Regions from separate parts of the Lysinibacillus pakistanensis genome, predicted to be linked through region 1. Evidence: riboswitches for the same ligand, from Rfam matches in the RefSeq annotation. Region 1 holds a riboswitch; the other holds the start of a gene.
What was found. A riboswitch is a leader RNA that binds a small molecule or an ion and turns the genes downstream of it on or off. The one in region 1 is predicted to bind cyclic di-AMP.
Positions count from the first base shown of each region.

Region 2: another riboswitch for cyclic di-AMP. It lies ahead of QNH24_RS17210 (TrkH family potassium uptake protein); the one in region 1 lies ahead of QNH24_RS01505 (APC family permease).

Region 1 is NZ_CP126101.1:296,158-312,389, reverse strand. Features, by position in the region: gene QNH24_RS01505 (APC family permease) at 1-1,160, opposite strand, end outside; cyclic di-AMP (ydaO/yuaA leader) riboswitch at 1,565-1,715, opposite strand; gene QNH24_RS01500 (PepSY domain-containing protein) at 1,902-2,417, opposite strand; gene QNH24_RS01495 (PepSY domain-containing protein) at 2,507-3,178, opposite strand; gene QNH24_RS01490 (sensor histidine kinase) at 3,175-4,470, opposite strand; gene QNH24_RS01485 (response regulator transcription factor) at 4,460-5,155, opposite strand; gene QNH24_RS01480 (hypothetical protein) at 5,334-5,657, opposite strand; gene QNH24_RS01475 (InlB B-repeat-containing protein) at 5,865-8,204, opposite strand; gene QNH24_RS01470 (InlB B-repeat-containing protein) at 8,351-11,116, opposite strand; gene QNH24_RS01465 (S-layer homology domain-containing protein) at 11,194-11,613, opposite strand; gene tnpC (IS66 family transposase) at 11,944-13,443, opposite strand; gene tnpB (IS66 family insertion sequence element accessory protein TnpB) at 13,557-13,910, opposite strand; gene QNH24_RS01450 (hypothetical protein) at 13,907-14,101, opposite strand; gene QNH24_RS01445 (winged helix-turn-helix domain-containing protein) at 14,279-16,232, opposite strand, start outside.
Region 2 is NZ_CP126101.1:3,458,221-3,474,452, reverse strand. Features, by position in the region: gene QNH24_RS17290 (hypothetical protein) at 310-546, shown strand; gene QNH24_RS17285 (hypothetical protein) at 778-1,110, opposite strand; gene QNH24_RS17280 (hypothetical protein) at 1,213-1,647, shown strand; gene QNH24_RS17275 (hypothetical protein) at 2,062-2,625, shown strand; gene QNH24_RS17270 (YjcZ family sporulation protein) at 2,745-2,852, opposite strand; gene QNH24_RS17265 (hypothetical protein) at 3,449-3,676, shown strand; gene QNH24_RS17260 (hypothetical protein) at 3,848-4,177, shown strand; gene mtaB (tRNA (N(6)-L-threonylcarbamoyladenosine(37)-C(2))-methylthiotransferase MtaB) at 4,923-6,272, shown strand; gene deoC (deoxyribose-phosphate aldolase) at 6,666-7,337, shown strand; gene speD (adenosylmethionine decarboxylase) at 7,706-9,211, shown strand; gene QNH24_RS17240 (MarR family winged helix-turn-helix transcriptional regulator) at 9,557-10,105, shown strand; gene QNH24_RS17235 (MFS transporter) at 10,197-11,381, shown strand; gene QNH24_RS17230 (spore coat associated protein CotJA) at 11,589-11,816, shown strand; gene QNH24_RS17225 (spore coat protein CotJB) at 11,809-12,072, shown strand; gene QNH24_RS17220 (manganese catalase family protein) at 12,099-12,668, shown strand; gene QNH24_RS17215 (potassium channel family protein) at 12,717-13,373, opposite strand; gene QNH24_RS17210 (TrkH family potassium uptake protein) at 13,401-14,738, opposite strand; cyclic di-AMP (ydaO/yuaA leader) riboswitch at 14,859-14,998, opposite strand; gene rpsU (30S ribosomal protein S21) at 15,251-15,424, shown strand; gene QNH24_RS17200 (NfeD family protein) at 15,741-16,232, shown strand, end outside.

The DNA of each region.
Region 1 (16,232 bases):
GCTAAAGTAAACGGAATAAACACCCCAACCGCATAGAGCGGAATTAAATGTTCTGTCATCCCATCAAATAAAATGATTAATACAATGGCTGCTAGGCCCAGCATCATAATACCATTCGAATAGCCGAGGCGATCTCCACGAATTTGAAAGATTCGAGGAATAAAACCATCCTTTGATAAATTAACAGCAAGTAAAGGAAAGGCCGAATATCCTGTATTCGCAGCAAGTACTAGTATCATTGCCGTCGTTCCCTGAACAATATAGTAAAAAATATTTCTACCAACGCTTGCCTCTGCAATTTGTGAAACTACTGTTGCTTTTGCATTTGGGGCAACTCCATAAAAATAAGCTAGGCTGACAATACCTATAAATAGTACAGCTAAAATTGCCCCCATTGCTAATAAAGTTTTTGAGGCATTTCTTGGTGCCGGATCTCTAAAATTAGGTATGGCATTTGAAATAGCCTCAACACCAGTCAAAGCAGAGCTTCCTGATGCAAATGCCTTTAATAATATAAATAAACTAATTCCAGCTACTGGTGTCCCAACCTTTGGATGCAGTTCTGCAGGAACCTGACCAGTAATGACGTTGTAAATCCCTACTCCAATCAGCACCAGCATCACTACTACAAACAAATAAACCGGATATGCTAGAACAGATGCTGATTCCGTTACACCGCGTAAGTTTAAAATCGTTAGACAAATAACAAAAAACACAGCAATTATAACATTATACGAATGCAGACTTGGGAATGCTGAAGTAATCGCATCGGTCCCCGCTGATACACTAACAGCAACTGTTAAAATGTAATCAACAAGTAATGACCCTCCTGCAACAAGACCAGCATTGACGCCTAAATTTTCCCGAGACACAACATATGCCCCTCCACCATGCGGATAAGCAAAAATCACCTGACGATACGAAAAAATGAGTGCTGTTAGTAGCACAATTACTCCAGCAGCAATCGGTAGTGAATACCAAAAGGCAACTGTACTTATAGTCATAAGTACAATTAATATTTGCTCAGGCCCATATGCCACCGATGACAAAGCATCAGATGATAAAATGGCAAGTGCCTTTGTTTTACTTAGCTTTTGTTCCCCTAACGCGTCGGATCTTAATGGTTTACCAATAACATAACGTTTTAAGGAAGATTTCATAATAAACACCTTCTAGTTTCATAGAGTGTGTTTCGCATTTCTAAATCGATTACGCCTTCGCATAATCGGTTATACACTGGGGCTTTCTTTTTATCCCTAGAACGATCAATTTCGCCTTGGCGTAATTGTAGCTGCCGCTTTGCTTTCGCTACAGATAAACATTGCGTCCGGATTTTGAATTGTGCCCGCACAATTCGTTCCTTTTAAAATCCGTGACATCCGCCGGAGGCATTATCTTCATTCAGTAGGTGTTGGGACATCCACTGAAAAGGAACCAAAACTGCATTCATCTCTCCACCTGTAGAGGGGAGTCTTCTACTGAATGAAGATACATGGGATAAAAAAAGTCCACAAGTCATCACGAAATAAGACTTGTAGACGTTCATTCGTCTGCCAAGCTCCACTTTTCTGCTCTTAACGCTTACGAGGTTAGCTGTCGGATTCGGGCCTGAGTAGCCCTACCCTCCATAATTGAAGAGATTCACCCCAAGGATTACCTAAGTCATCCGTAAAAATCGGGTCCCCCGCGTTTAGTTGCTTCAGCGATTTAGAAATTTGAAACTTTTATAATGATGTCATATTACGCCTGTCGATTAAAAAAGTAAAGAAGAAAATTTTTCATTAAAACGTGTGAAAAACATAAGCTTCTTTAGCCATGTAAATAACAAAAATTGATTATGGAATTATACGAAAAAAGCTATCTTAAAAGTATATTCCCACTTTTAAGATAGCTAAAGCACATTAATCTTCAATATCCTGCTCAAAGCTAATTATGTCCCCAGTTGAGGAATCAACATCAATTTCGTATTCATATTGTCCGTTTTTAATTTCTATTTCATACAAGCCATCATCAAGTTTTATTTTTGTAACTGTTCCCTTTACTTTTGTTAGTGCCTTTTCAATAGCCTGCTCTTTGGTAATTTTCGTTGTTTTGTTAGTAGAAGTTACATAGTGATCATCCATATCACGAAGCTCTTTCTTTTGCTTTAACAGTTTCCCTGTGAAAGCATCAAATTTTAAATCATATTCTTCCGTCTCTGTTTGCACCTCAACCTCATAGATAGAACGATTACGGTTTTGATCGAACTCAATATCCGCAACTGTACCGTTTACAACTGCTAATGCCTTTTTCTCAATCTCCTGCATTGTTAATACCTTTTTTTCTTCTGCATCACCTGTTAGTAATGTTGTAGAACCAATCACCGCTCCGACACCAAGTACACCTACAAATGCTGGAATTAAAATTATTTTCTTCATAATCCTCTCTCCTTTGTCTTAACTGACCTTAGCATAACAAGTTAAGATGATAGGACAATAAGAGAAACATTAGAATTTCATGAGAACATTTAATGATCTTTATCCCATGTAACAGACATCACTTGTCCTGAAATTGCATGTATTTGAAAAACGGCTTCCTCATCCTTCGTTTCAATTTCTACTAAATAGTAGCCACCATCCTCTGCCTCCTCATAATCAACGGAATCTACCTCACCATTTAATTGCTGTAAGGCAATCTTAATTGCCTGTTGCTCTGAAAGCATTCCTCCACCTTCTGGTTGGTTGACAGGCTGCATATCTTTTTCTGTTAAAACCTTACCAGTATAAGCGTCTATGGTTAGCTCCTTTTGAGTATCTTTATTTTCTACCTGTACTGTATAAATAGTTTGATTTAGTTTGATTTTTTCGACTTCCCCATAAGTACTCTCCATAAGCTGCTTAATTTGTTTTTCTGATAATAACAATTTCCTTTCAGCTTCCTTTAGTCTTAATTCTCTGACCTGTCCTGAAGCAGCATCAAGTAGTACTGTATAAATGGCTCTGTCACGGACAAATACCATTCTATAATCATTTCCTCGCTTTTCAGTTTCCTTTACTTGGCCATTATAGATAGTTTCGATATGCTGAATGGCTTCTGCTTCATTAAAGGGCTCTGCTTGAAAAAAACGATTTTGAATAAACAGTAAAATGATACTTGCCATTATGAGGGAAACGATACCAATGATAAGCCATCTTTTCATTGCAGTCCCTCCTTTGGCACACGTAAAATAAAGCTTGAACCCTGACCAAGTTTGCTTTCAACCTCTATTATAATTCCTAATTGCAACGCAAGTTCTTGTGCGATAGCAAGACCTAATCCCGAGCCGCCAGTTTTTCGATTACGATCCTCAGTAACACGGTAAAAGCGTTCAAATAAATGAGGAATATGCTCAGCAGGTATTCCTATTCCTTTATCCTGTATTGTAATTATCACACAGTCCGCAGATTCTGTTGCATGTATATAGACATCGCCCTCACTATATTTACGTGCGTTATCAAGTAGGATGAAGAGCAGCTGCTTTACCAATTTTTCATCACTATACATATAACGAGGTACTTCAGCATCAACTATGAAGGATCGATGATAGGCCTGCTGCATTTGGGAAGAAACCTTCCTTAACAAAGGAGAAAGCTCAAGCTGTGTGAATTGTATAGCAAGGTGCTCCTTATTTTTTGCTAATTCAAGTAACTGCAAGACCATTTCATGCATACGAGAGGATTCATTGACAATTGCCTGTAATGATTCTTGAGCCACCTCTTTATTATCAAAGCCTCTGCGTAATAATAATTTTGCATAGCTTTCAATAACAGTAATGGGTGTCTTTAACTCATGTGAAGCATTGGATACAAATTGCTGTTGCTTTTGGTAATGCTGTTCAAGTTTTTCCATCATCATATTAAAGGTATGATTAATTTTTGCTAACTCATCTCCACCTTTATCAGTGAGAACAATTTTTTCATAGCTTCCAGTAGCTGCACTTTTGAGCATGGTTTGATTTAAACGTTCCAACGGCTGTAAAATTAAACGACCTAGTGCTAAACTTGCTAAGAAGATAGGAATAGATGCAACAATAGAGACGATGATTAAAATGACCTTAAGTAAACTCAAAGTTGCCGCTACCTCTTCCATTGATTGCTTTAATTGAATTTGTATAACTGTACCATCTATCCAGATGGCAGGCATTGAGTAGCTAATAGAAGGAGTCTTTGACATTTCAAAAGTAGCCTGAACCTTTGTTTTTAACTGCTCTCCTTCATAAATATAAACAGCTCCATCCGTTGGCATATACGCTCTTAATACTTGCTGCAAATTGGTCTGCTCATTCAATTGACTTAGTGCTGAACTAAGCTCGTTAGCACGTGCTTGAAGCTGCTTATATTCAGTGTTATAGGCAAGCTGCTCATACAAAAAATAAATCCCACTGTTCGTTGCCACTAAAATTACGAGCATTAACAGTGTTGTCAGTAAATGAATTTTTGTTTTAAGTCGCATGCTTGTGCTCCTTCAGCACATAGCCAATACCACGTACTGTATGAATTATAGGTGTATCGTTAGCTGCCTCCAATTTTTGTCGAACATAACGAATATAAACATCCACAACATTGGTATCTCCATAATAATCATAGCCCCAAACAGCCTGTAATATTTGCTCTCGTGTTAATACCTGCTTTGAATGCTTAAGTAAATATAGGAGAAGATCATATTCACGAGGTGTTAAGTCAATACTTGTTCCATAATAGATTACCTCTCGTGTTTGCTCATTAATGGATAACAGACCAAATGTAACTTGTTCTTGCTGGGTGGAACTTTTTTGTGAAAATCTTAAAGAACTTCGAATCCGTGCAAGTAATTCCTCAATTTCAAATGGTTTTGTCACATAGTCATTTGCCCCCAGGTCTAAACCCTTTACCTTATCCTCCACCTCATTCTTAGCTGTCAGCATGATAACAGGTGTCTTTGATTCAGTAGCACGTATACGCTTTAGTACATCCATGCCACTCATTTCAGGTAACATAATATCCAATAAAATTAAATCCCATTGCTGCTCACGGTATTTCAGTAAGCCTTCTGTTCCTGTATGTGCCATCTCAGCCTCATAGCCTTCAAATTGCAACTCCAGTTGTAGCACCCTTGCAATCTTTTCCTCATCCTCTATTATTAAAATTCGATTGGTCATGTCGAATCAGTCCTCATCTTTTCTTTTCATCGTAAACTAAGCAGGATGTAAAAGTCTAATTAGAAAATGATGAGAACTTTTTTAATCTTTTATAACAGGAAATTTATTAAATAATTTCCTTAAGTAATTTCTTATTGATCTTTAAATGTTATACCATGAATAGAATCTCTCTTTTGATTTACTTACTTCTTTCACCTTCAACATTCGTTATCAGCGAAAAACGATCCATGTAACGTTTTGTAAATATATCAGCACTTATTTTAGCTACCTTTCTACCATTCAGCTCATCTGGTATAGAAAATGCATTGGTTTCCCCATTATAATGAATTACGGTAACAGTACCATCAGGGTTATTTCTCCAATCATAATTTCTTTCAGCTTCCTTTATGGAAAGATTAATAGACACTACGGCAAAAACAACAAACAAAACAAAAAATATAAATTGAATAAGCTTTATTTGAATCACTCCTTTTTGATCAGGGAAAATTCGCCACCTAAACAAGTAATAAGACTTCCATTTCAGGATGTTTATGTAGCAAAAATCTACGCTTAAAGCCCCAATTGGTCAAAGCGAGACTGATGAAATTCCGGTTATAACTCTTATGATAGGGACTTTAAATTTCAAGCACTATTGAGCAATGTTAATCGTTTGCTAAAAATAAAAATCCCATCAATAACAATTTGAAAAAGTTATTGATGGGATTTTTAGTTATTGTTGAAGGGCTCTGTGTAAAAATGCTGCAAACTGTGCACGTGTAATATAATCTTCTGGTTTAAAGTTACCATTATCTCCTAGCGCAATACCGTTCGCTGCAAGAATTGCAATATAATCATATGCCCAATGTGTTGCTGGAACATCATGAAATGTCTCTTTTTCCGTTGACGTTAAATGAAACGCTAGCACCAATACTTTTGCCATTTGAGCGCGTGTCATATTGGCTGTAGGATTAAAGTTTCCATTCACTCCGTCAAATAGCCCTGCCTGTTGTACTTGCTGGATAACCTCAGCGTATGGATGAGTCGCAGAGATATCATTAAATGCCAACGCTTCTTTTTTCGGCTCTAGCTCCATTGCCCTTGCTAGCATCAGGGCAACGTGCTGACGCTGAACAGGAGCATTAGGCTTAAATGTGCCATCTGGATACCCTGTAATTACGCCTTGTTTAGCCATTGCCTGAATCATTGTCCATGCCCAGTGATCCTTAGGAACATCTGAGAAAGTGATGTCTTCTTCAGGTTGAGGTGTTGGCTTAGGTGATTGTGGCTCAACCGGCTCTACTGGCACAGAATCTGGTTTCTCAGGCTTGGGCTGCTCTGGAGTCGGTTTTGGATATTCTGGTACTGGTGTTGGCTCTTTAGGGATTGGAGTTGGGTTAGGTGTAGGATTTGGACTATACCCTCCGCCACCTGTTGAGCTATCTGCTCTCCACTTTGCATAAAGCTTTGTATCCTCTGTTACTACATTAGTATCAAAATACCATTGCGTTGTAAAATTTTGGTCTTTATACCAGCCTTCAAATACATAACCAATTCTAATAGGATTTTGAGGTTTTATAGCTTTTTCATTATATGCGATTGTCTGTGGGGAGACTGCTGTTCCATCATTAGATTCAAAGGACAACGTGTGTTCTTTTATCGCCCATTTAGCGTATAAAATGATGTTTGCTTGAACCCTATCCATGGCGAAATCCCATTTCTCTGTATGGTCGGAATCCTTATACCAGCCTTCAAATACATAACCAATTCTAATAGGATTTTGAGGTTTTATAGCTTTTTCATTATATGCGATTGTCTGTGGGGGGACTGCTGTTCCACCATTGGATACAAAGGACAACGTGTGTTCATTTATCGCCCATTTAGCATATAAAATGATGTTAGCTTGAACTCTATCCGTGGCAAAATTCCATTTCTCTGTAAGGTCAGCATCCTTATACCAGCCTTCAAAAATAAAATTCGCCTTTGTCGGATTGCTTGGTTCAGGTAACTTGTCGTTATATCTCATATGTTCTGGTGCCACAACTGATCCATCGTTTGACTCAAATAATACCTCAACATCTGGTTTACTCGTCCATTTGGCATATAGCGTTGTATCGGCAGTAACAAAGTCAGAATGAAATTGCCAAAGTTCAATAAATGATGTGTCTTTGTACCAGCCTTCAAACGCATAACCCAGTTTTATAGAATTATTTGGTTGATTCACCTTTTTATTTAATTCAATGTCCTGAGAATCAATACTTGTCCCACCATTTGTTTCAAACAGTACAGTATATTTGAGCACTTGGAACTTTATATTCGACTTTTCTGCATACTCTTTTGCAGTAGAAGAATTTGGAGCATAAATAATCATATCAGGATGATGTCCTATAAAAACATCATCTCCTATATCTATATCTTTAGAATGTATACGAATAACTTTTAAATAGTTATTAGAAAATGCTGCAGCTCCTATTATTTTCATACTTTCTGGTATATCTATACTTTCTATATCGTTCCCTGCAAATGCACTTTCCCCTATTATTTCCATACCATTTGGGATTTTCACGCTCACAATATCATTATTAGAAAAAGCATGATTTCCTATATTGATAACACTATTAGGGATACCTATGTGTTCTAGTAAATTTCCAGAAAATGCATAGGAACCTATACTTATTAGATTATTAGGGAGCGTCACATTTGTTAGTTGATTTAAAGAGAATGCCCCATCACTAATACTTGTTATACTACTTGGGAGTGTTACACTTGTTAGTTGATTTTGATAAAAGGCGTAAGCTCCAATAGTTGTTATTGTTTCTGGTATTGTTATACTTGTCAATTTCTTATTATTAAACACCCAAGAATCTATTCCTGTTACCACTTTACCACTCAATTGATCAGGAATCACGACAGTTCCGCCAGTACCAGTATAAGCCTTTATTGTTACTGATCCATCAGGATTATCATCAAAATCATATTCCCCTTCATTAGCATAAGTAAAGGGTATTTTTATTATCATCATGATGAAAAATAACGTAAAAAGTATCCCATATTTTATACTTTTAGTTTTCATATAAACTCTCCTTTCTATAAGCAATGGACTAACTCTTCCTCATCTTAAAGATAATAATTTACTTCTACCATTGAGGAATGTTAATATTTTTTTCAAATACAAAAAACTTCCATCGATAGTTTAATTACCATCAATGGAAGTTTTCTTTATTCATAGAGAGCTCTATATAAAAATGCTGCAAACTGTGCACGTGTCACAGAATCTTCTGGTCTAAAATAGCCATTATCTCCTAGCGCAATACCGTTCGCTGCAAGAATTGCAATATAATCATATGCCCAATGTGTTGCTGGAACATCATGAAATGTCTCTTTTTCCGTTGACGTTAAATGAAACGCTAGCACCAATACTTTTGCCATTTGAGCGCGTGTCATATTGGCTGTAGGATTAAAGTTTCCATTCACTCCGTCAAATAGCCCTGCCTGCTGTACTCGCTGGATTACCTCAGCGTATGGATGAGTCGCAGAGATATCATTAAATGCCAACGCTTCTTTTTTCGGCTCTAGCTCCATTGCCCTTGCTAGCATCAGGGCAACGTGCTGACGCTGAACAGGAGCATTAGGCTTAAATGTGCCATCTGGATACCCTGTAATTACGCCTTGTTTAGCCATTGCCTGAATCATTGTCCATGCCCAGTGATCCTTAGGAACATCTGAGAAAGTAATGTCTTCTTCAGGTTGAGGTGTTGGCTTAGGTGGTTGTGGCTCAACCGGCTCTACTGGCACAGAATCTGGTTTCTCAGGCTTGGGTTGCTCTGGAGTTGGTTTTTGTGTTGGTTCTTCTGGTGTTGGTATTGGTATTGGTATTGGAATTACACTTCCTCCATCACCTGATGAACCGTTTACTAGCCATTTAGCGTACAAAGTGATATTGGTAGTTACTTTATCTTTGTTAAAATTCCACGGTAAAGTAAAATTAGCATCCTTATACCAACCTGCAAATGTAAACCCTGCTTTTATCGGGTCCATCGGTTCAGTTGCTGTTGCATTGCCTGCAATACGTTGGGATGGAACTGCACTTCCACCATTTGTATAAAAGTCCACTGTATATTGTGATTGCTCTACTTGCCATTTTGCATACAAAGTCATATTCTCTACGACTTTATCTGTATCAAAGCTCCACGGCTTAGTCAGTGCTTTATCCTTATACCACCCCGCAAATAGATATCCTGCTTTTGTCGGATTTATCGGCTTAGTTGCTGTTGCATTGCCTGCAATACGTTGGGACTGTACTGCACTTCCACCATTTGTATCAAAATCTAGCGTATATTCTGACTGTGCTACTTCCCACTTGGCATACAAAGTTAGATCCTCCGACACTATATCTGTATCAAAGCTCCACGGCTTAGTCAGTGTTTCATCCTTATACCATCCCGCAAATGTATGGTCTGCTTTCTTCGGGGCTGTTGGCTCACTCATTTGCTCATTATACATTACTGTAACAGGAGAAATAGCTGTTCCTCCATTTGTTTCAAAGAAAACAGTATATCCTATAGCTGTCCATTTTGCATATAATGTTAGATCCCCTGTTATCCGATCTGCTGCAAAATCCCATGGCGTATTTAATGTATCATCGACATACCATCCCACAAATGTATGGCCCACTTTTGTTGGGTCTGCTGGTTGGGTAAGCTCCTTATCATACATAACTGTAACCGGGTCTATTGTTGTGCCACCATCTGTATTAAATGTCACGGTATATACATTCGGTGTCCATTTCGCATACAACGTAAGATCTGATTCCCCAATATCAATTATGCTATTTACTGCATAATCTACACCATCCCCATTAGCAGTGCTGTTCCAGCCATTAAATAAATAGCCAGTCTTCTCTAATGCACCTACATTATCCAGAACAGTTACTTTTGTATTTCTTTGGTACATATTCTCATCCACTGGAATATTTCCTTGTACTGAGCCATTGTCATTATAGATTACCTTATAGGCAAGCAGTTCAAATAAATGATTGTATTGATTTGCATATGCTTGAGCCGTAGATGCATCATGACCGTATATAGTTAAATCTACTGGATTAGCCTTAAAAGTGTCTTCTAAAAGAACGGTAGAGTCTGATAATACTCTTACTTTTATAAGCTGGTTATCATTAAAAGCATTATCTTCAACAGTAATGACATTCTTAGGGATTTCCAAACTACTAAGCCTATTTTCACCAAATGCCCATCTACCAATATTCGTGACACTACTCGGTATTTCTATACTAGTGAGTTGATTATCATGAAATACACCCTCTGCTAAGTTTGTTATGCTTAATGGAATTGTCACATTTAGAAGTTGGTTCGTGGCAAATGCATATGGTCCTATGCTTGTGACACTAGGAGGAATCTCTAAAGAGGTAAGCTGATTTTCCGAAAACGCCATTTCTCCTATTGTCTTCAAAGTTTCTGGTAGCTCTATGCTTGTTAATTGATTTCCTGTAAATGCGAAATCACCCATTATCTTAAGCCCATTTGGTAACTTTACAGTAGAAAGCTCATTGTCTAAAAATGCATATAGGCCAATTTGTGTCACATTATCCGGTATTTCTATATTGGTAAGCTTGTTCATAAAGAATACACCTTCACCTATACTTGTGAGATTATTGGATAGTTCCACATACGTTAATTGATTCTCTGCAAATGCAAGATCCCCAATCTGTATGACGCTGTCTGGTATAACAACCTGCGTAAGATTTTTTTCACCAAATGCTGCCATACCTATTTCTGTAACTACTTTTCCCCCTAGCTCATTAGGTATGATTATTGACGTATCCGTACCAATGTAATCTTTAATTTTCACTGTCCCATCCTTATTATTTGTCCAGACATAATCTGCTTCATTCGCATGAGCAGATAAGGGATTCACTATAAAAATAAAATAGATAACTGTGAAAAGTAATCCAACCTGCAGTCCTTTCATTTAAATCCTCCTTTTCATATAACAAAAGATATATCTCCATGATAAAGAGTTACTTTTTTTAAAACTATTGAGCAATGTTAATAGTTTGCTATACGAAGAAACTCATCAACGATTTTTAGCCATTGATGAGTTTTTAAATTTTTTAAAGCTCGGTGTAAAAATACTGCAAACTCTGCTCGTGTTACAGGATTATTCGGTCTAAAGCTACCATTATCTCCTGTTGTAATACCATTGGCTGCTAGAATGGAAATATAGTCATGTGCCCAATGTGTCATTGGTACATCATAAAATGTGGCCTTTTTTGTTGAAGTTGAAGTCAAATTCAAAGCCAATACTAATACTTTCGCCATTTGAGCACGGGTCATGTAAGCTTTTGGTTGGAAGTTTCCATCAATTCCCACAAACAGTCCTGCTTGTTGCACTTTACCGATTTCCTCAAAGTATAGATGATTTCCAGGAATATCGTTGAATACTTCCGCTTCTATCCTCTGTTTCATGAAGCTCATTAGCATAAAAGGTCGGGAGTTGTCCCCATTGGAAAAGAAATAGTATGAATATGATAACGATGCTTAAGATTTTTTTCATTATTCCTCACTCCTCCTATAGCTTTTTAAATAATTTATTGTCGTTTGCGGATTTTAAAGGGTAAGAGGTATACAGCTCATTGTGAATTTGCATAGCCATATTACGAGCATGTTAACAGGCTTTCTTGTAATGACATAACTCTTTTTTATTCTAAAGATGTAAGCCCGAAATACAAAAATAAGCGCACCTTCTCGGTACGCACGACGAATGGCCAGCTATCTGAGTTTTTTTCAGATAGCTGGCTATTTTGAACATGTGGCTTGGATATTTTTTGACCAAGGCATGTAATCTTGTAAGATCTCTGGCTGTTGTTGAATCGGTAAATTTGGTAGCTCCGTTAATAGCTTCACAAGGTACTGATAAAAATCAATGCCGTTTGTTTTGGCTGTTTCTGCTAAACTCAAACAGATGGCATTTGCTTTAGCACCAGCTTCACTAACAGAAAATAGCCAGTTCTTGCGACCAATCACATTTGGGCGAATCGCATTTTCAGCTGGATTATTATCCATCTCAATTCGGCCATCGAACAGAAAAGCTTTTAATCCATGTATTCGATTTAATGTGTATTCGGCAGCTTTAGCTAAGGCATTTTTTCCGAAGAAAGGCGATTCATCCACCCATTTTAAGAATTTCTCTACAATCGGCTTTGAATATTTTTGCCGTGATTTTCGGCGTTTACCTGGTGGAAGATGCTTAAATTGACGTTCTAGGCGATACAGTTGGTCACAGAAATCCACGCCAATTTGCCCGTTTTTGCTATCGGCTTTTAGCCAATATCGTCGCACATGCGCCCAACAGTTAGCGAACGTGACATCAGGAAGATTGCCGTATGCCGAGTAGCCATCACAAATCACCGTTCCTTTAAAGCCTTTTGTAAATTCTATTAGTATAGAACGACTTCTCGATAATGCACTATGAAAAAGAACGATAATCGGTCCTTGGCTTGGCACGCTGCGGAACACCCAATTGTAGGCATTCGATTGACCGGATTTTCCGTCTGAACGTTTGATTATTTGCGCATAGGTTTCATCCACATGTAGAACAGATTTTGCTGTTAATGTCTGCTTCATCTGTTCATAAACCGGTAGAAGCCAATCTTCAGCTGAACGGATCACCCAGTTTGATAAGTTCTTATCATTCGTAAGCAGGCCGTATCGTTCCCACTCCTTTACCTGACGGTAAAGAGGCAAGTATTGGATGAACTTATCATAGATGAGTTTTGCTAGAACGGTAGGTCCCGCAATGCTTCGCTGAATGGCAGCTTGTGGGGCTTTTCCACGTTTCATTTGTGCTTTTTGTGTGGCATCCATTTTACAGTGCTTGCACTCGTAGGCATGTTCAATATGCTGGATGCGCATCATTATTGCTGGAATGAATTTTGCTTCTTCACGCGCTATAGTTGTACCGGCTTCAGTCATTTGGCCAAGGCAACAGTCGCATTGTGTATTGGTGGGATGATGGTGAATTTTTTCTATTTCAATCCCATCATGAAAAGAATCATTCCGTTTTTTCTTATGTAGTTTACGCTCAACGATATACGTAACAGTTGGCGTGCTTTGTTCTTCTGTCTGCTCAGATTCGCTAAAAGACGGATCGTCATCGAATAAAGAGCCTTGTCCGTCTGGTGCTTGATACTTTGATTTTTCCGATTTTGAACCATATAAAGCCTTGGTTAATTGGCGAACTTGTTCAGTCAATGCTTCGATTTGTCGATTTGACTGAGCTAATTGTTGCTCAAGCATTCGAATTAATCGTTCATTTTGGTTTTCTTGCTTAGGAGAAGCATTAGTCAAATCATTCACCACATTTCGTTTAGTATAAGTTATGGATGATTATACCACTTAGGTGAATCGATTTAAAAGACACCTGTTGCAGATTTCGAAATTGCCTTTGGCTGCTGAAGCGATAATCCTTCTAAGAGCCAGCGAAGCTCCTGTTGAGAAAGGTTACGCACTTCCTTTTCATCTTTTGGCCATTGCAGTTTCCCATTATCTAATCGTTTATAAAGCATAGCGAAGCCATCTCCATCAAAGTACAAACATTTATAACGGTCTTTGCTCGTTCCAGAAAATAAGAAAATGGAATCGCTATAGGGGTCCAGTTCAAAAGAATCCTGAATAAGTGTAGCGAGACCATCAATGCCTTTTCGCATATCCGTCTTGCCACAGATGATATAGATGTTTTGCACACTCGTAAAATCATGCTTCATTGTTTATTCAGCTCCTTCATGATCATTTGGATGATGCGCTCATCTACGCCATTGAAGAAGGAGATTTCAATATCAATTGTTTTAATGATACAGCTTGGTTCAGAGGAAACTTGCGTTGAATTGATAAAAGAATACTTGTCCGTGATGGGATCCAGTGTCACAGGGACGATTGTTAGTTTAGTAGTTGACATAAAGAAGCACCCCCTTTAATTGATACGTCTATCGTACCGGAGGTGCCTGGTTATTTATATGCGTTATTTGAATACGGGCTTACCTAAAGATAATAATTTACTTTCATTATTGAGGAATGTTAATAGATTGCTAACCAAGAAAAAATCCGCTATCAAAAAGGATAGCGGATCGTTTTATTAAGGCTGTTTTAATAATAATGCCTGCGCTCTATTTTTAACGCCTAGCTTACTATAGATGGCTGAAAGATAGACACGTATGGTACCCTCAGATAAAAATAGTTGCTCTGCTATTTCCTTATTAGAGGCACCTGCTGTAAGTAGTGAAAATATTTCTTGTTCACGCGCAGTAAGAATCTCTAATGCTGGTACTTGTTTATGTTCATGAGCACACTCTAGCAATTGATAAGCATAGTTAATGGAGACCTCATCCCATTCACCTTTAGAAGCTTTCTGTCGAACATCAACGTAGTTTTCTAATAGAGCACAAATATTGCACTCATCCAAAAAGGTTCGTGTATAGTTATAAGGTTCAGCGAATTTTAAGGCTTGATGGAATGCCAACAGTGCCTCATCTGTTTGTCCTAGCTCTGCCAAGCATATAGCTAATAAAATTGTTGCTTCAATTCGAGTGGATAGCTGCCCTTGTTGTTCTGCCTGTAATTGCACCTGTATGATAAGTTGCTGTGCTTCTTGAAGGTGCCCCTTTATAAGTAAATAACGAGCTTTTACTAGTGAATAAAATGGAGAATCCATATCAGCGTTTACTTTGATCTTAGCTAGCTCCTGTTCTGCTTGGACAATATTATGATCACGTAAAAATAATAGTACCTTCATTACTCTTATTGCATTCATCCAATGACGTTCACTTACATTCTCCATTGCATGATCTAACAAGGCCTGAGCCACTATATACTGATTTTCTAAAGCAGCAACTTTACTTTTTAGAATGTACATCGGCACTAATAATCCTGCATCTCGGAATTGATGACCAGAACGTAAAGCCTCCTCTAATTCTGTTGATAGCTCATCAAAGCGATTCCACTCATATAATTTTTCCGCGCGCATTCCATAGCTATAGCCAGTCATGCTTAAATTCTTAAATTCACCTGTTCTAAACCTTGCAAAAAAGGACATAGCTTGTTCATCTGAAAGCAGTTTTCCTTTGGAGCCAATATTCGTCCGAAACAGAATATGCTCTTTTTGATTGTATTGAATAAAAATAGCGTCCCACTTTGATCCTACAGGTTTTCTCTCCAACCTTTGCCGAATGTATTCTGCCCCTTTTGCAAGATTTCCGTTTTTCATGACAAAAATATAGGCTTTCACACCTAAAAAATCATCTACAGCAGATGCATATTCGGCTTTATCCATCCACTGATTTACCTCATGTTTTTGTTCTAGCTCAAGTAGTATATGAGATGCATCATCTAGATTGTGTAATGCAGCAAGTGTATAGGCGTACATGACCATCAATTCTGGATGTACCTCATAACCATTCGTCAATAAAATATTAATCCAATTTATATAGGATGTTGAATGCCCACAGGAAAGAAACATGACAATATGTTCATGAATCCATTGCTCAGCATAGGTAAATAACCCACCACTTAACGCAAGCTCTATGGCTGATAAAAAATTCCTATTATGATATAACGCAACAGCAGCTTTTTTATATAAATCCAAAATATCATTCTGAGAAAAACGATGATTCAATTCTTGACGTAATGTTTCTCTTAACAAATTATGGTATCGATAAACCTGATCTTCCGTTTCAACTCTACTAATAAATAATCCTTGTTTCTCAAGCTCTAACAAAACTTGTTGAGCATTAGTTTGATTCGTTAGAACATTACATGTCTCAGGAGTTAGTTGTTCCAAAAGTGAGGTATACAGAAGAAATGTTTGGAGAGATGGAGCAAGTTTGGTAACAACCTCTTTCATTAAATATTGCGCTGCATTAGAATGACTTTCTCTAAATGGTTCGTCACCAACATTTTGAAATCTTGCTAAATTAGTTAATTGCAAACCTGTAGCCCAGCCCTCTGTTACATTAAAAACTTTTTGTAGCTCCTTAGCATCCAATTGTATATTTACCTTTTTATAAAATTCTCTCGCTTCTTCATACGTAAAA
Region 2 (16,232 bases), 2.1 Mb from region 1:
TAGTTTCCTTGGATTTGTTTTTTTCAAAAGGTCGTTGCAATAAGTGTTTACAAAATAAAAAAGTATTGAAATTCAATAGTCTAAAAGAAGCAAGCGGCTTTGTAAAAATGTTTAATGGACTTATGTAATCATTCGAATTTTAAATAAACATACAAAGATTGCATGAATTAATCACCTATCTTGTATATTTTTTTCTAGTAAAAATAAGCACACAGCAATAAACAAATAAAATTAAATTTAAAATAAAGAATATTACAATGCCAATTTCAAAATAAGCATAAATCGCAAATAATATTGAAAGATTAACTAATGCAACAAATGCCAAATAAAACAATTATCGTTCCTAATAGGGATGGACAAGGTTGGCTACATGGTGTGAGAACAATGAATGTTGATTGGAGATGCCATATTTGTGGAGAAGAAACGGGAAATCCTAAGTTGCAACAATTCTGTGAAGAAGGCAAATGGTATTCGGTCCATACGTGGGTAAAACCTTGTGGGCACATGGCAAAGTATTTGAGGAAGGCGACTATTATGGGGAATTAAACTGAAAGAAAATATTTAAGGGTCACTACGTTTAAAGTGACCCAAGTAACAAAAGTGGAGTCTGTGACGGTCAACCAGCGCCACAGTAAGTGTGTGCGATACACTCAATATTAATTTGTACAAATTAAAGTTACCTATACATTAAAAAAGCAGCAGCGTCTTTACACGTTAGCTCAGAATTGGTTACCCTTTACGGTTTGTCCTAAAGCATTATATCACAGGTTAACAATATTACTTTAAGAAAACTTCAAGGCTTGGCATCAATTTATCAAATGTGGTGGTAAATTTAGCTTTCATGGTTTGGTCAACGTAACCTAAAGAATCAGCCTCGTTCATATTATCTCGAAGTAATACAAGGGAATGATGTAAAATACGTAATTCGTCAGTTGTAAATGAAACTGAATTATTTTCGAACTTCTCTTTAAAAGTCGTTGCTGATCTTTTATAAAGGGAAGCGGTTTTATTTTCATCAATTAATTTGTAACCAAATTTTAAAAACTCATCGATAGCAGCTTGGATAACATCTTTATCATCTGGAGTAAGTTCTCCTAAGAAGTTAGACATACTATCACCTCCTGTTAGAGATTATTCTAACCAAATTAAAAGATTGAAAATCAAGAAATGTAATATGCAATTCAAAGAAAAACAAGAAAGGCAGGCCAGCATATGAAATGGTTACAGGATTACCAAATATTAGAGGATGAAATCACATACCTTGAACATAGTTTGATTCGATCTAAAAATGAATTAAAAAGATGGGTACATAGTGATTTAATAAAAATTAAATTAACTTCTGAAAGTCATGGTGCTCAATTAGAAGAAATAATTGAAGCTACTGAACGTGAATTAGCACATAAAATGAATGATTTGGAAAATATGAAAGAGTTAATTAATTCATTCAGAGGATTAGATAATCTTATATTGTACAAACATCATGTGGAAGGTAAAACGCTTATATCCATTGTAGATGAGTTAGGGAAAAGTCCGAATTATATCTACAACAAACACGCTCAAATTATAAAAATGGTTAAGTATGCAAAAAAAGTAAATCCTACTCAAGGAATAATTTCCCAACTTAATATAATGTTAAGTTGTAATTAAATTATTGAACCTATTGTATAATCAAAATATGATAGTAGTATCAAAAAGCGTACAGAAATACGCCAAGTAAACGTCTTACAATAACAAACAGGTTGCTTGTGCCTGTGTCGGAAACAAGTAATGTATAACTTCCATTAATTCAGCAAGAGGCTGCACAAAATTGTAGTGTCTTTTGTGTAATTAGAATAGGTATTTGCCTATGTTAAATGCCATATGTAGGAATAGGATGTTAGAAGTGGATGCGCAGCCACTAAAAAATTATTCATACACATTTTTATATCCCTTTGTTCAAAAGACCACTAAATAGTGGTCTTTTTTTTTAACCAATTAATTATCCTTAAAAGGATATAGTCAATCGTCTATTTCCTTTATCCTTCTTAGAATAATGTAGTAAAAACAAGGAGGAGGAGAAAAATGAGTTGTAGAGGTTGTAATCAAGGTGGTCACCATGGAAATAAATGTGATGATTTTTGTTGTGAAAAAAGCAAGTGTCTCTTTAGATTTAAGGTTCCATGTCAAAAGGTAGATATGAATGGGATGGTGCCGCCTCCAAATGGTGGAGGCCAAGTACATGAACTTTATTTAGCGTCAGACGAAGCGCAGCCACCTAATGGTCAATTTATTGGTTTAGGAACTACATCTGCAACATTCCCACGGAGTTCAGTAGTTATACCACAAAATGCAACTATAGTAGGAATGGTTTTTAGCATTAGAAATAATACGTTACCTGCTAATGCTACAGCGTCAGCTGAGATTGTATTAAGTAGAAGTTGTGCTTTCTCTGATTCACTAATATCAACAGGGGTAATCGCAACCGTAACAGGCCCTAGTAGTACCGACATTCGAAACTGTTGTGCTTCAACAACAGCAAACTTACCTGTGAATAAATGTGATTTATTATCTGTAAGAATTACAGCAACGGGAGGAGGAGCGTTACAAGAAGGAGTTGCTGTGACAATTCTTTATACGGTTCCATAATAATAAACATTAATGAATTAAAAAGGCCACACGGAGGATAGTGACCTTACTAAAGATTTGAAGGTGTAACGGATAAGTTTCCAAATAGTTATGAGCATTAGATGCGGTAGTATTGGTTATTAATAACGGATGAAACTAGCGCCGACAATAATCAGAAGGATGAAAAGAACTACAATTAGAGCAAATGATGAACCAGAGCCATAACCATTACCATAATTTTGCGACATAATAATTTCCCTCCTTTCTATGTCTATAATATGCATAGTTGTAGAAAGGAATTGCGATATTTATCTTAGGATGGTCTTAGAAAAAGATTTAAAAATAGAGATACGCTATCAAGGGCATAACGTTAGGTGATAACTAAAGTCACGCCTGAAAAGGTTAGCTTTTTATTATGAAAGAACAAGTAAATGAGACTACTAAATTGGGTAGTCTTATTTCTGTTTTATTTTTCTAGTAGTGACATATCATTCCGTACGTATTATGATTTATGTTGTAGGCGGTGAAATAAATGAGTGTGAAAAACAAAGTAAAATATTCTAATATGGTTACAGTAATATCTATGTTAGTATCAACTTTCTTTTTTATAAAGTTTGTCCTAAGTAAAGGAATTGAACAAGTACATTATTTAACATCAACATTATATGTAGTAGCTATCGTAGTGTCGATTATAAGCTTTGTAGTACATTGGAAGACTAAACAGGTCATTAAGAGAAATGAAGGTCATGCCTAACTAGGTGTGGCTTTTTATTGTTCTTCATATTTCTATTGATTACTTCAATCCCATTTGTCCCATTATATAGGTAGATGGGGGTGTTGGTTAATGGATTATGAATATAAAGTAAAGTTTTACTTTGACGAAAGACGCGAAGAAGAATATAAAATCAAGTCTAATATTGGACAAGAAACATTTGCAGAAGAAATTTCTAATGGCTTCAATGAGAAGTCATGGTATTCATTTACTGAAACAGAAAATTATAAAACGATATTAATTAATACCAAAAATGTTTATAAGGTATCGGTAGTGCAAGATATAGTAGAATTTGATTAATCCAATGTATTAAGTCACATCCAATTTTGGAGTGGCTTTTTATTATGATGAGACAGTGGCGGAATAGGTAGACGCAATGTAGTGGTGTAGAGAAAAAGTAAATAACTTACGACTGAAATGTAACAATGAAATAATCTAATAACGGAAGAAAAGCACTAGGTATGCGAAATTGTGAAGCGAGTATTCACAGCCTATGGATATGCCCAGGAAGCTGATTATGAATTAGCTGGGTTTAAAAGAACATGGTTTTCCAATATTGTTTTAATTGATATGCCTGACCATATTCAACAGTCAGAACAAATTATTGCGGATATCGAAAAAGAAATAAAATCCCAAAAATTGAATGTAAAGGATATTGAAGTGACGACTTTTAACTTCGAACATCGAAGACAAGATAATCGTTGGGCATATATTTCATCTGATATTTATGATGCAATGGCTGGGAAGTCGACTTATCAACTGACTGGGCTATCCTATAAAGTGAGGAAAGGACACTCCTAGGTTTCAATAAAAACGGATTTTAATCAACCACCTTCTGAAGAAATAATAAAAGTAATTGAAAAGGCTGTTCAAGATTACTTAGCATTACCGGAAACGAAAGAGGTAATTCAAGATGACAAATATACCGTTCAATTCCTATTGAAGAATGAAGAAGAATCGTTTATTAAAATAACAAACTAAATATAAACCAAACACTTTATTAATTGGAGGTCTTTGGTATTTAGTTATTTTTATACTCAAACCTACAGATCAATATTTGAAGCTTTTTAATTTTTTGATATTCAAACAATTGGTCGCGATTGTTGAATAAGCCTCGCTGTTCTTCTTAAACTCCCATGAAAGAACGTAAAAAACTTTCATTTTCTGTGGTGTAGTGTTGATTTTGCGCTACATGGATGGCTAACGGAGTGCTTTAGTTGAAGAAGAAAGGATTATAACATATTTTATATGACTATTATGTTATGCCCTTTGATTTATCTATCTTCTTTCAATTTAGGTCTTGATAATTCACATGATTTTAGAATGTAGTTTGCTACTATTACTTCTGTAAAATTCTAAAATACTAATGAGATAACTAAAAATTAGAAAAAAATGACCACTTCATGATGAGTGGTCTTTTAAATCTTAAAAGTATTGATTTTAAAAGGATTGTGTTATTATAGTTCACGTATCTAAATTAAGTACATTAAAAAATAAAAAGTTAAGAAACACAGTGTAATGTGATGTTGAAAGGATGATATATATTATGAGCTACGAGCTTCCGAAAACCGTATCTCTATATACTCTAGGTTGTAAAGTAAACCATTATGAAACAGAAGCTATTTGGCAGCTGTTTAAGGAACAAGGCTATGAGCGTACTGAATTTGATCACCAAGCAGACGTTTATGTCATAAATACATGTACTGTAACAAATACTGGAGATAAAAAATCACGTCAGGTAATTCGTCGAGCTATTCGTCAAAATCCTGATGCTGTCATTTGTGTTACAGGTTGCTACGCTCAAACGTCTCCAGCAGAAATAATGGCTATTCCTGGTGTAGATATTGTTGTAGGAACACAGGATCGTACAAAGTTACTTGGCTATATTGATCAATATCGTACTGAACGACAACCAATTAATGCTGTACGCAACATTATGAAAAATCGTGTCTATGAGGAATTAGATGTACCTGCATTTACAGACCGTACACGTGCATCTTTAAAAATTCAAGAGGGCTGTAATAACTTCTGTACTTTTTGTATTATTCCATGGGCTCGTGGGTTAATGCGTTCCCGAGATCCTAAGGAAGTATTGCACCAAGCACAACAATTAGTGGACGCAGGCTATCTTGAAATTGTACTAACAGGCATTCATACAGGTGGCTATGGACAAGACTTAAAAGATTATAACTTAGCGCAGTTACTACGTGATTTAGAAGCGAATGTGAAAGGCTTAAAACGCTTACGTATTTCTTCAATTGAGGCTAGTCAATTAACAGACGAAGTCATTGAAGTTTTACGTGAATCAAATATTGTTGTTAATCACTTACACATTCCAATCCAATCAGGTTCAGACACTGTTTTAAAACGCATGCGTCGTAAATATACAATGGAATTCTTTGGTGAGCGCTTAACAAAATTACATGAGGCATTGCCAGACTTAGCTGTTACTTCTGACGTCATTGTAGGTTTCCCAGGTGAGACGGAAGAAGAATTTATGGAAACGTATAACTTTATTCGAGATCATAAATTCTCTGAGCTGCATGTATTTCCATTCTCTCCACGTACAGGAACACCAGCTGCACGTATGGAGGATCAAATTGATGAGGAAATTAAAAACGAACGTGTTCACCGCTTAATTGCATTAAATGACCAGTTGGCGAAGGAATATGCCTCTCGTTTTGAAGATCAAGTTTTGGAGGTTATTCCAGAAGAGTTTGTTCATGATGGTAGTGAGGAAGAAGGATTACTAACAGGCTATACAGATAATTACTTAAAAGTAGTCTTTGAAGGCCCTGAGAGTCTAATTGGACAGCTTGTGAAGGTGAAAATTACACAAGCAGGATACCCTCATTCTAAAGGACAATTTGTGCGTGTGTTGGAAGCAGTTAAATAAATAAAAGGATTGCCTTTTTTGATAGGGCAATCCTTTTTGTTTTGTGAAGGGTAAAAGCGCAGAGCGAGAATTATAGTAAGCTGATCGAAAAGAGAATGAAGCAGAGCGGAAATGAGGGGAAGCTGATCAAAAAAAGTATGAAGCAGAGCGAAAATGAGGGCAGGCTGATCAAAAAAGTATGAAGCAGAGCGAAAATGGGAGAAAGCTGATCAAAAAAGAATAAATCAGAGCAAATTGATCAAAAGAAGCAGAGTTAAAGTAAGAATCTCTATTTAGTAATGAATGTAAGCAAGTCTAACCATTGATTAAATAAAAGAAATTAGACGTTATCGTTAAAAAATGATATGATTCCAAGAGGTACGTACATCTTGGAATGCGAAGGAGAGTTTTAAAATGGGACAAAATTTTGCACGTATGATTGATCATACTTTATTAAAGGCTGAGGCTACGCAAGAACAAATTGAAAAACTTTGTGCTGAGGCAAAACAATTTAGCTTTGCTTCAGTATGTGTAAATCCGACATGGGTTAAGTACAGCAGTGAATTATTACAAGGATCCGACGTTTTAGTGTGTACAGTTATTGGTTTCCCGCTTGGTGCTAGTACATCAGCGGTCAAAGCATTTGAGGTAAAAGATGCAATTGCGAATGGTGCAAAAGAAGTGGATATGGTCATTAATATCGGTGCATTAAAGGATAAAAAATATGATGTTGTACAAGCTGATATTGCAGCAGTGGTTAAAGCGGCAAAAGGTAGTGCACTTGTGAAGGTTATTATTGAAGCATGCTTACTAACAGAGGAAGAGAAAGTGAAGGCATGTGAATTATCAGTGGCAGCAGGAGCAGATTATGTGAAAACGTCAACAGGTTTTTCTACTGGTGGCGCAACAGCAGAGGATATTGCTTTAATGCGTAAAACGGTGGGTCCAGAGCTAGGTGTAAAAGCTTCTGGTGGTGTACGAAGCTTAGAGGATATGAAAAAGATGATTGAGGCAGGGGCTACTCGTATTGGAGCAAGCTCGGGTGTAGCAATTATGAATGGCTTAATTTCAGATTCTAATTATTAATAGTAATGAAAATCCTTATATAGTAAGAGCTACGGGGCTGTTCTCTATGAACTAGTCCCGTTTGCATTTATTTGGCCATTCCAATAGGCTTGAGAATTTTTTTTACTTATTCTATAATAGAAGTACTATTTCATTAAAGGGTGAACTTTTTGTTAATTGTAGAATTCTAATCTGAATCAACATAATAGCTTAATTTTGTCAAATAAATCGCCCGTCTTGGGTGCTATTTGTTGTGCAAATAAAGCAAGATTAGAATTAGTTAGCTTTGTATAAACATTTAACGCGACTAATTTTAGTCGCGTTTTTCTATTCGTTGATTTAGACAATTTTAATTTTTTACTTATTAAAATTGAGAGGACGAATCTACAATGCAAAAACAATTACAACAAATTACAGCTGACATGCAGCTTGAAGAACACTATCACACATTAGAGAAAGCTTTGCTTGCTTTATATTTCCATAATAATTGTACAACTAAATCTTTAGCTTATATGACAGACTTACCGATACCTATCGTTTCAGCAATGAAAAAGGAATTTGCTAAAAAGGGCTGGGGGAAACACAGCTTAACGAAAAAGGGGCAGCTAGCCATTTCGCAATATTTTCAACTGTCAGGTGCCGATGCGGATCTCTACCTTCAATTAACGACAGATGATGCATTTCGAATAGAATGGATTACACAAAATACAAGCGAATTAAGCTATATTTATGATGCTAGACCTACAGCTGATGTGGCAATTGATCAAGCCAAATGTACAGTTGAGACAGCATTAAAACGGGCATTGCTTGCGTTAGATTATTCGATGCTATTCAATAAGCATATTTTGTGTTTAGGCGATGACGATTTCATCAGTATTGCTCTAGCGTTTTTACTTAAGAAAATTGCTCCACATTCTACAACTAAAATAGTTGTGTTAGATATTGATAGGCGAGTTTTGAGCACAATTAGCAAAATAGCTAAAGATTATGAGCTTCCGATTAGAACAGATTATTATAATGTTCAGGAGCCCTTGCCAAATCGATATGCCCATCAGTTTGATTGCGTATACACAGATACACCATATACTTTAATTGGCGCACAGCTTTTTTTATCACGTACAATTAATGCACTGAAGCCAGAAGCAATGCGGCATGTGTTTTTTTCCTACGCGAAACGAAGTTACCAAAAGCAGTGGCAATTACAGCAAGGCTTACATGCTATGGGCTTTGTGATTAACAGTATTCAATATGATATTAATACCTATGAAGGCGCGCAGATATTAGGGGCTACAAGTCAATTATTTGTATTACAAACAACAGAGCAAATGACTCCCTATATCCCTAATTACCGTAAATTTACAAGACCAATTTATACAGGTGAGATTGAGCGAAAATCTGTTGTTTATCAGTGTATGCATTGTCAATATGCACTTACAGTTGGTACTGGCAATCATTACGTTACAATTAATCAGCTTCAATCCAGTGGTTGTCCAAGTTGCAAAAATAAAAAGTTTTCACAAATTAAGAGAACAGTAAAGAAAACACAATCCCAACATGCATTAGGCCATCATATTTTATTAGAATTGCATGAGTGTGACGGTGCATTACTGAATGACGTGCAACAAATTAAAACGATTATGTGTCAAGCTGCCCAAAAAGCAAAAGCAACGATTGTGACTGAACATTTTCATCATTTTTCACCTTATGGGGTTAGCGGTGTAGTTATTATTCAAGAATCACATTTAACGATTCATACTTGGCCAGAATACGGGTATGCGGCAATAGATGTTTTTACTTGTAACAGTAAATTATCTCTACAAGAGGCTGTTCAATATATTACTGAGCAATTTAATGCTGGAAATGTCACGCAGTACTACCAGTATCGAGGCAAATAGAAAAATAGACGGGCTGTCCTATAAGTCCTCCTTTAAATGAAACAGGTGCATTTCTGACAGCTCCTTCATAGCTGTGTTGGCCGTTTAGCTTAAATCAGCACCTTAAATAGTAGCATTGTTAAAAAGTGTTAACATTAGTTAAGGGAATAAATACTATTTATTAAGCCTAATGAAAAAAACTTTTATAGCAAGGATTACAGGGCTGTTCGTTATGAACTAGCCCTTTCTTTTTTAAATAATCATTCAATTTATTTGTCATAGAGGTTCAAGAAAACTGCTTGCATTTATCTTTGACTATAGTTAGAATATTAAATAGTTAGATAATCTAATTAAAAAGGTGATTAAATGACAAAATCTAAAAAAATGTTTACTCATGAAGATGATTTGCCAGTATTAGGTTTAGATCCATATATTGAGCTTATTCAAGCATCTTCTTCAAGTAATTTAGATCAAGAAGAAGCAAAATTAGGATTAATGTTGTTATGGTTAAGTGACTACGTTTTAGATGCAATGGATATTGAGCTAGCTCCTTTTGGAATTACGGAAAGTAAATTAGATCTACTATTATTGTTGACACTGCATGATGTGAGAAGAGCGACTCCATCTGCAATAGCTGAACGTTTGGGGATTACTAGGGCATCAGCAACTTCAATGATTGATTGGTTAGAAAAGAGAAATCTTGTTATACGCAATCATAGCAAAGAAGATCGCAGAAAAATTTATGTGAGTTTAACAGATGAAGGGCGTGCTTTCGTGGCTAACATTTTGCCAACTTATTGGGCTTCGTGTGCTTCTAGTATGATTGATTTGGAGCCTGAAGAACGAAAGGTATTTGAAAAGTTGGTGAATAAACTATTAAAATCTATGCAGAGAAAACTAAAGGTGGAACGTTAAACTGTAGCTAGGTTGATACAGTTTAATTTTTAAACATATAATTAGATTATCTAACTATAAGTTAATCAAATCAAAAAAGGGGATTTATTTTATGAATAAAGTAATTATAGAAAACCAAGCAAATTATTCTCTGATGACCATTATTTTATCTTGGACAGGGATGGTAGTTATGTCTAGTTTGTATTTGACAATACCGCTTCTCAGTCTATTCAGTGAATATTTTCATATTTCGTTGTCTAAGGCAGGCCTCAGTTCAAGTATTTTTTCACTTGGATTTGCTATAGGATGCTTTTTCTATGGAGCAATATCAGAAAAATATGGACGAAAAAATGTAATTGTTATGGGTCTTTTTTCATTAAGCTGTATAACGTTGCTATTAGGTATGACGAATGATTATTCTTTCATTTTATTACTAAGAGGATTACAGGGACTTGCAGCGGCTACATTTTCACCAGTGGCACTTGCTTATACGCTTGAAGTATTTCCAAACGATAAAAAAGTGGGAGCAGTAGGTTTTATAAGCACAGGTTTTCTCTTAGCTGGTATTGTGGGTCAGGTATTTAGTGGCTATGTGAGTGAACATACTTCTTGGCATGTCACTTTTTATGTTCTGTCATTAGTTTATCTTGCTACTGCCTTGCTAGTGTTTTGGTTATTACCAAAAGGTGGAGCTGTTAATAAAGCAAAGAATATATGGGAGCCAATGAAAAGGATAGGTATTATTTTTACCAATGGAAATTTGATATTTAGTTATATGATTGCTTTCGTTCTATTATTGTCCTTTGTGAGTATGTATATTATTTTGGGCGAGTACCTTACAAGTAATTCTTTTGGAATGAGTAGTCAAAAGTTGATTTATATTCGATCTATTGGTGTATTTGGAATGATCCTGTCTCCTATTGCGGGGAAATTATCGAAGCGTTTGAATGTCTTGTCAGTACTAAAAGGAGCATTGACTCTTTCTATTATCTCCTTATTAATGATGGGCTTTATCTCTAACATCGTTGGTTTATCCTTAATTAGTATTCTATTTGTTAGTGGAATTGCACTTGCGGTACCTTCATTAGTGTCTCTTGTGGGTCAATTAGGTTGGAACATGGGAGGGATTGCAGTATCTATGTATACTGTCATTTTATTTGCTGGAACAAGTGTTGCGCCTATGATATCTGTTTATTTTATGAAAACGGGTAGCTTTACATTTGCATTTATTCTCCTTGCTACAACACTTAGCATTGGATTAATTTCTGCTATGATGATTAGAATCGAAAGAAAATAGAATGTACTTTAGCTCCACTTTGGCTAGATGGATTAAAAAGTCCGTTTGCCCAATGAGGAGTTTTCTTGCCTATTTGCATTGAACGAGCAATCAAATCTTTCTTCTAAAATTCATCACACTAATTTCGCTTCGACTTTTATTCAGAATAAAAATTTTTTCTACCTCATATACTCCACTGATGTAATTGAATACAGAAGGGAGGAAGCGATGTTTACGCAATATAAGTATTGGAAGCCTTATATTAGCCCATTTGATCCATGTCCGCCTATTAGAGTTAAAAGCTTTGCCACACCCCCACAATTGTATATGGGATTTCAACCACCTGGATTACCTCAATTTCAATCGCCAAGAGAAGCTCTTATGGCTGGAACATTATGGCCGCAATTATTCAGTCCCTATCCAAATCCTGAAAAAGGAGGGGTGAAAAATGAATAAAGAGATGCCGCCCGAATTTTATACATTACTTGAAGAAATTCAAGCCATTGATTTTGTCATTGTGGAGTTAAATCTTTATTTAGATACTCATCCTCATGATTATGATGCCATTCAGCAATTTAATGAAAAAACTGAAATAAGTATGAAGCTGAAGAGAGATTTTGAAAAGAAGTTTGGTCCCCTTATGAATTTTGGAAGAAGCTATTCTAACTATCCATTTAATTGGATTGATACACCGTGGCCATGGCAAGTCTAACATGAGTGATTAGGAGGAATTTATTTTTGTGGTATTATGAAAAGAAACTCCAATATCCTGTCAGAGTGAGTACATGTAACCCTATGCTGGCAAAATTTTTAATTGAGCAGTATGGGGGTGCAGATGGTGAATTAGCAGCTGCACTCCGTTATATGAACCAGCGCTACACAATTCCAGATAAAGTGGTAGGGTTATTAACTGATATAGCGACAGAGGAATTTTCACATTTAGAAATGATTGCAACGATGATTTACAAACTAACAAAAGATGCGACACCAGAAATGCTAAAGGAAGCTGGACTAGGTGACCATTATGTGAATCATGACAAAGCCCTATTTTATCAAAATGCCTCTGGGGTGCCATTTACGGCAACTTATATTCAGGCGAAAGGCGACCCGATTGCTGATTTATATGAGGATATTGCAGCTGAAGAAAAGGCTCGTGCCACATATCAATGGATTATCGATTTATCTGATGATACTGACTTAAATGATAGCTTGAAGTTTTTACGTGAGCGAGAAATCGTTCATTCTCAGCGTTTTAGAGAGGCTGTAGAAATTTTAAAAGATGATAAGGATCGAAAGAAAATTTTCTAGAGAGAAAAAAGGCTGTCTCAAGTTTAAATTGAAACAGTCTTTTTGAAGTTATTGAATATTTGAAAATAAAGTAAGGTCTTTTCGATGACCAATCATCACTAATAAATCTTCCTTTTCAATATTCTGCTCAGGAGAGGGAGAGATAATAATTTCACCTTCTCGAACAATGGCAATAACACTGACGTTATATTTCGCACGCAAATCTAAATCTCGAAGATTTTGCCCAGCCATTTTGGAAGGGATCATAATCTCCTCTATACTGTATTCCTTCGATAATTCTATATAATTCAGCATATTTGGGGACAGCAACTGATTCGCCACACGCTCTCCCATATCTCGTTCAGGGTAAATAATCCAATCAGCGCCTACTTTATCTAACACTTGCCCATGTCTTTTACCTAATGCCTTGGCAATTACTTTTTTTATTCCTAATTCTTTTAATAGCGATACAGTTAAAATACTAGACTGCATATCGTTGCCAATTGCCACAATGACGCAATCGAAATTACCTATTCCAATTGAGATTAAAGCTTTTTCTTCTGTTGTATCAGCTACAATGGCATGAGTAACATAGGGTTCTGCATCCTCCACTCTTTCCTCGTTAATGTCGATTCCCAATATTTCCTGTCCTGCTTCATGTAATCTACGGGCGACACTTGTTCCGAATCTTCCTAAACCTATTACGGCATATTGATTAATAGCCATTATATATAGCACACTCCTCTAATTTGGTTACCCAATCATAATATTTCCTTTTAGATGACGAAAAGCTTCTGATTTCCGTCTTTTTGTAATGGCAAATGCAATAGTAAGTGGACCAAGTCTGCCCGCGAACATTGTAAGAATAATAAGCAGACGGCCAACAGGAGATAGCTCTGGGGTCAGCCCCATTGAAAGACCAACTGTACCAAATGCAGAGGTAGCCTCAAATAAATACATCATAAAGCTATGTTTTTGTTCTGTAATGCTAAGTATAATGGTGACAACAACGACAATCACCATCCCGCACAATGAAACTGTCAATGCCTTTAAAATGGTTTCGTTGACGATTCTACGTTTAAATAGAACAACATCTTCTTTTCCTCTAATCTGTGACCACATTGTAGCTACTAAAACAGCGAAAGTTGTTATTTTAATACCGCCAGCAGTGGATCCAGACCCAGCTCCAATAAACATTAAGAGAACAATTAAAAATAATGTTGAATGTGTTAAGTCACCAATAGCGAGTGTATTAGAACCAGCAGTTCTTGGTGTAACCGCTTGATAAAGAGAACCTAACATTTTTCCCCATTCTGATAATGGCCCGATTGTTTTTTGATTTCCATATTCGAACAAAAATATTAAAATCGTTGCGCTAACAGTTAAAAGTATTGTAGTTGTTAAGACAATTTTTGTATGGACGGATAGCCTTTTTGTCACCCGATATTCATACAATTCATTCATCACAATAAATCCTAAACCCCCAATTGTAATGAGAGCACAAATTGTGAAAACAACAAATGGGTCATCCACGTAGGCTGTCATTCCGTTAAAGCCACCCATTAAATCAAAGCCTGCGTTGTTGAAATTGGAAATAGCATGAAAAAAACCAAAATAAAACGCTTTGCCTATCGGCATGTCAAAAGAAAAACGAATCGATAAAATAAGACCACCAATAATTTCAATAAACGCTGTGAAGAGCAATATTCTTTTTACTAATTTAACAAGACCAGCAATGGTAATATTGTTGAATGCTTCCTTTAGTAACAGTCTCTCTTTTAAAGATATTTTTTTTCCAAGCAGTAAAAATAATAATGTCGCAAACGTCATAAACCCTAACCCACCAATTTGGATTAATGATAAAATGACTACTTCACCAAAGACAGAAAATGTATCACCTGTATCGACAACAATTAACCCCGTTACACAAGTTGCAGAAGTAGCAGTGAATAATGAATCTAAAAAAGAAAGTCCTTTGCCATCCTCAGTGGCAAAAGGTAGTGTTAAAAGAAACGTCCCAATTACAATAATAAGTGCAAAACCAAGTACGAGAATTTTGGGAGGATTTAATGTATTTTTAAATGTGTTCATCTTATTCTCCTCTATGCAGTAAATAAAAAAGTCAATTCTTTTAACGGCAAAATAAAAAGACCTACTTTTAAAAAGCATGTAAAGGCATAGAAAAACATGCTGTTAATGGTGGTCTACTATGACCTCCTTCGCTTTAGCCGACGAAGTTAGCTGGCGGGTAGGATGGCGAAAGAGATTCTCATCCCTTCTGCAATTGCAGAATTAACCCCAAAAGATTGGGTCCTCCGTTCTCAACATGTGAGATTTGGCCGATATGATTTTGAATGTGATTATTCTACGCCCATATTCTATTTTTTGTAAACCCCTAAATTGATTGGAAAGTGTAATTATTTTTATTGTGACCTAAAAGTGTTTTAATAATTCCACCAAAAATAAAACCAAAAATTCACTTGATAATTTCTTACACTTTCTATTGACCATTATTAGACAATACGGTATAATTCTTTAGTACACAACTGTTGGTTATTTGCCTATTTGTGTATTGACGTGTGTTCGGAGGGAGGGAAAGAGAGATGTCAAAAACTGTCGTTCGCAAAAACGAATCGCTTGAAGATGCTCTTCGCCGCTTCAAACGTACTGTATCAAAAAGTGGTACAATTCAAGAAGTTAGAAAGCGCGAGTTCTACGAAAAACCTAGCGTAAAACGTAAAAAGAAATCAGAAGCTGCACGTAAACGTAAGTGGTAATTTAATTTCCCATTAAAAATCCCTACGTTCATAACACGCAATTGTATGATTCACTGAGCAGACAAAAATATACCTGAAGTTAATCTTTTTTGATTAATTTCAGGTATTTTACATTGAGCTCATTTGCGTACATATAAAAGGCCGAAGAATCTTTCAGATTTATTCGGCTTTTTACATATAATGATGATGAAGTACCAAATGTTATGCCATACAAAGGATATATTCGCTGTATAATAAAATAATAAAAATATGTGAAACTTTTTACAAGGTCAGTCGTATATACAAGAGAGAAGCATGTAAGAAGGGAGGGAAAAAGATGCGAAGACGGAGAATCCTCAGCTATTTATTGGTTATTTGGATGACCTTTTTGTTAGCGTTTCCACTAACATCTGCTTTTGCAAGTAGTAAGGTCTATCACATACCGATTCAGAATGAAGTAGAACGAGGACTTCACGCATTTTTAGAACGAGCTTTTAAAGAGGCGGAAGAAAATCATGCTGAGGCCATTATTTTAGACATTCATACGCCTGGCGGTTTCGTGAATGTAGCAGGGGATATCGCAATTTTAATGGATGCGTCGCCTATAAGAAAAATTGCGTTTATTAATAGAGATGCCCATTCAGCAGGTGCTTTTCTTGCCTTACATGCAGATGAAATCTATATGGTCCCAAATGGAACAATTGGTGCGGCTGCAGTGATTGACTCAGCAGGTAAAGCTGCAGATTTAAAGGCTCATAGTGCATGGGTTGCTCAAATGGAAGCAGCTGCAGAGGCGAAAAAACGAAACCCATTATATGCGCGAGCAATG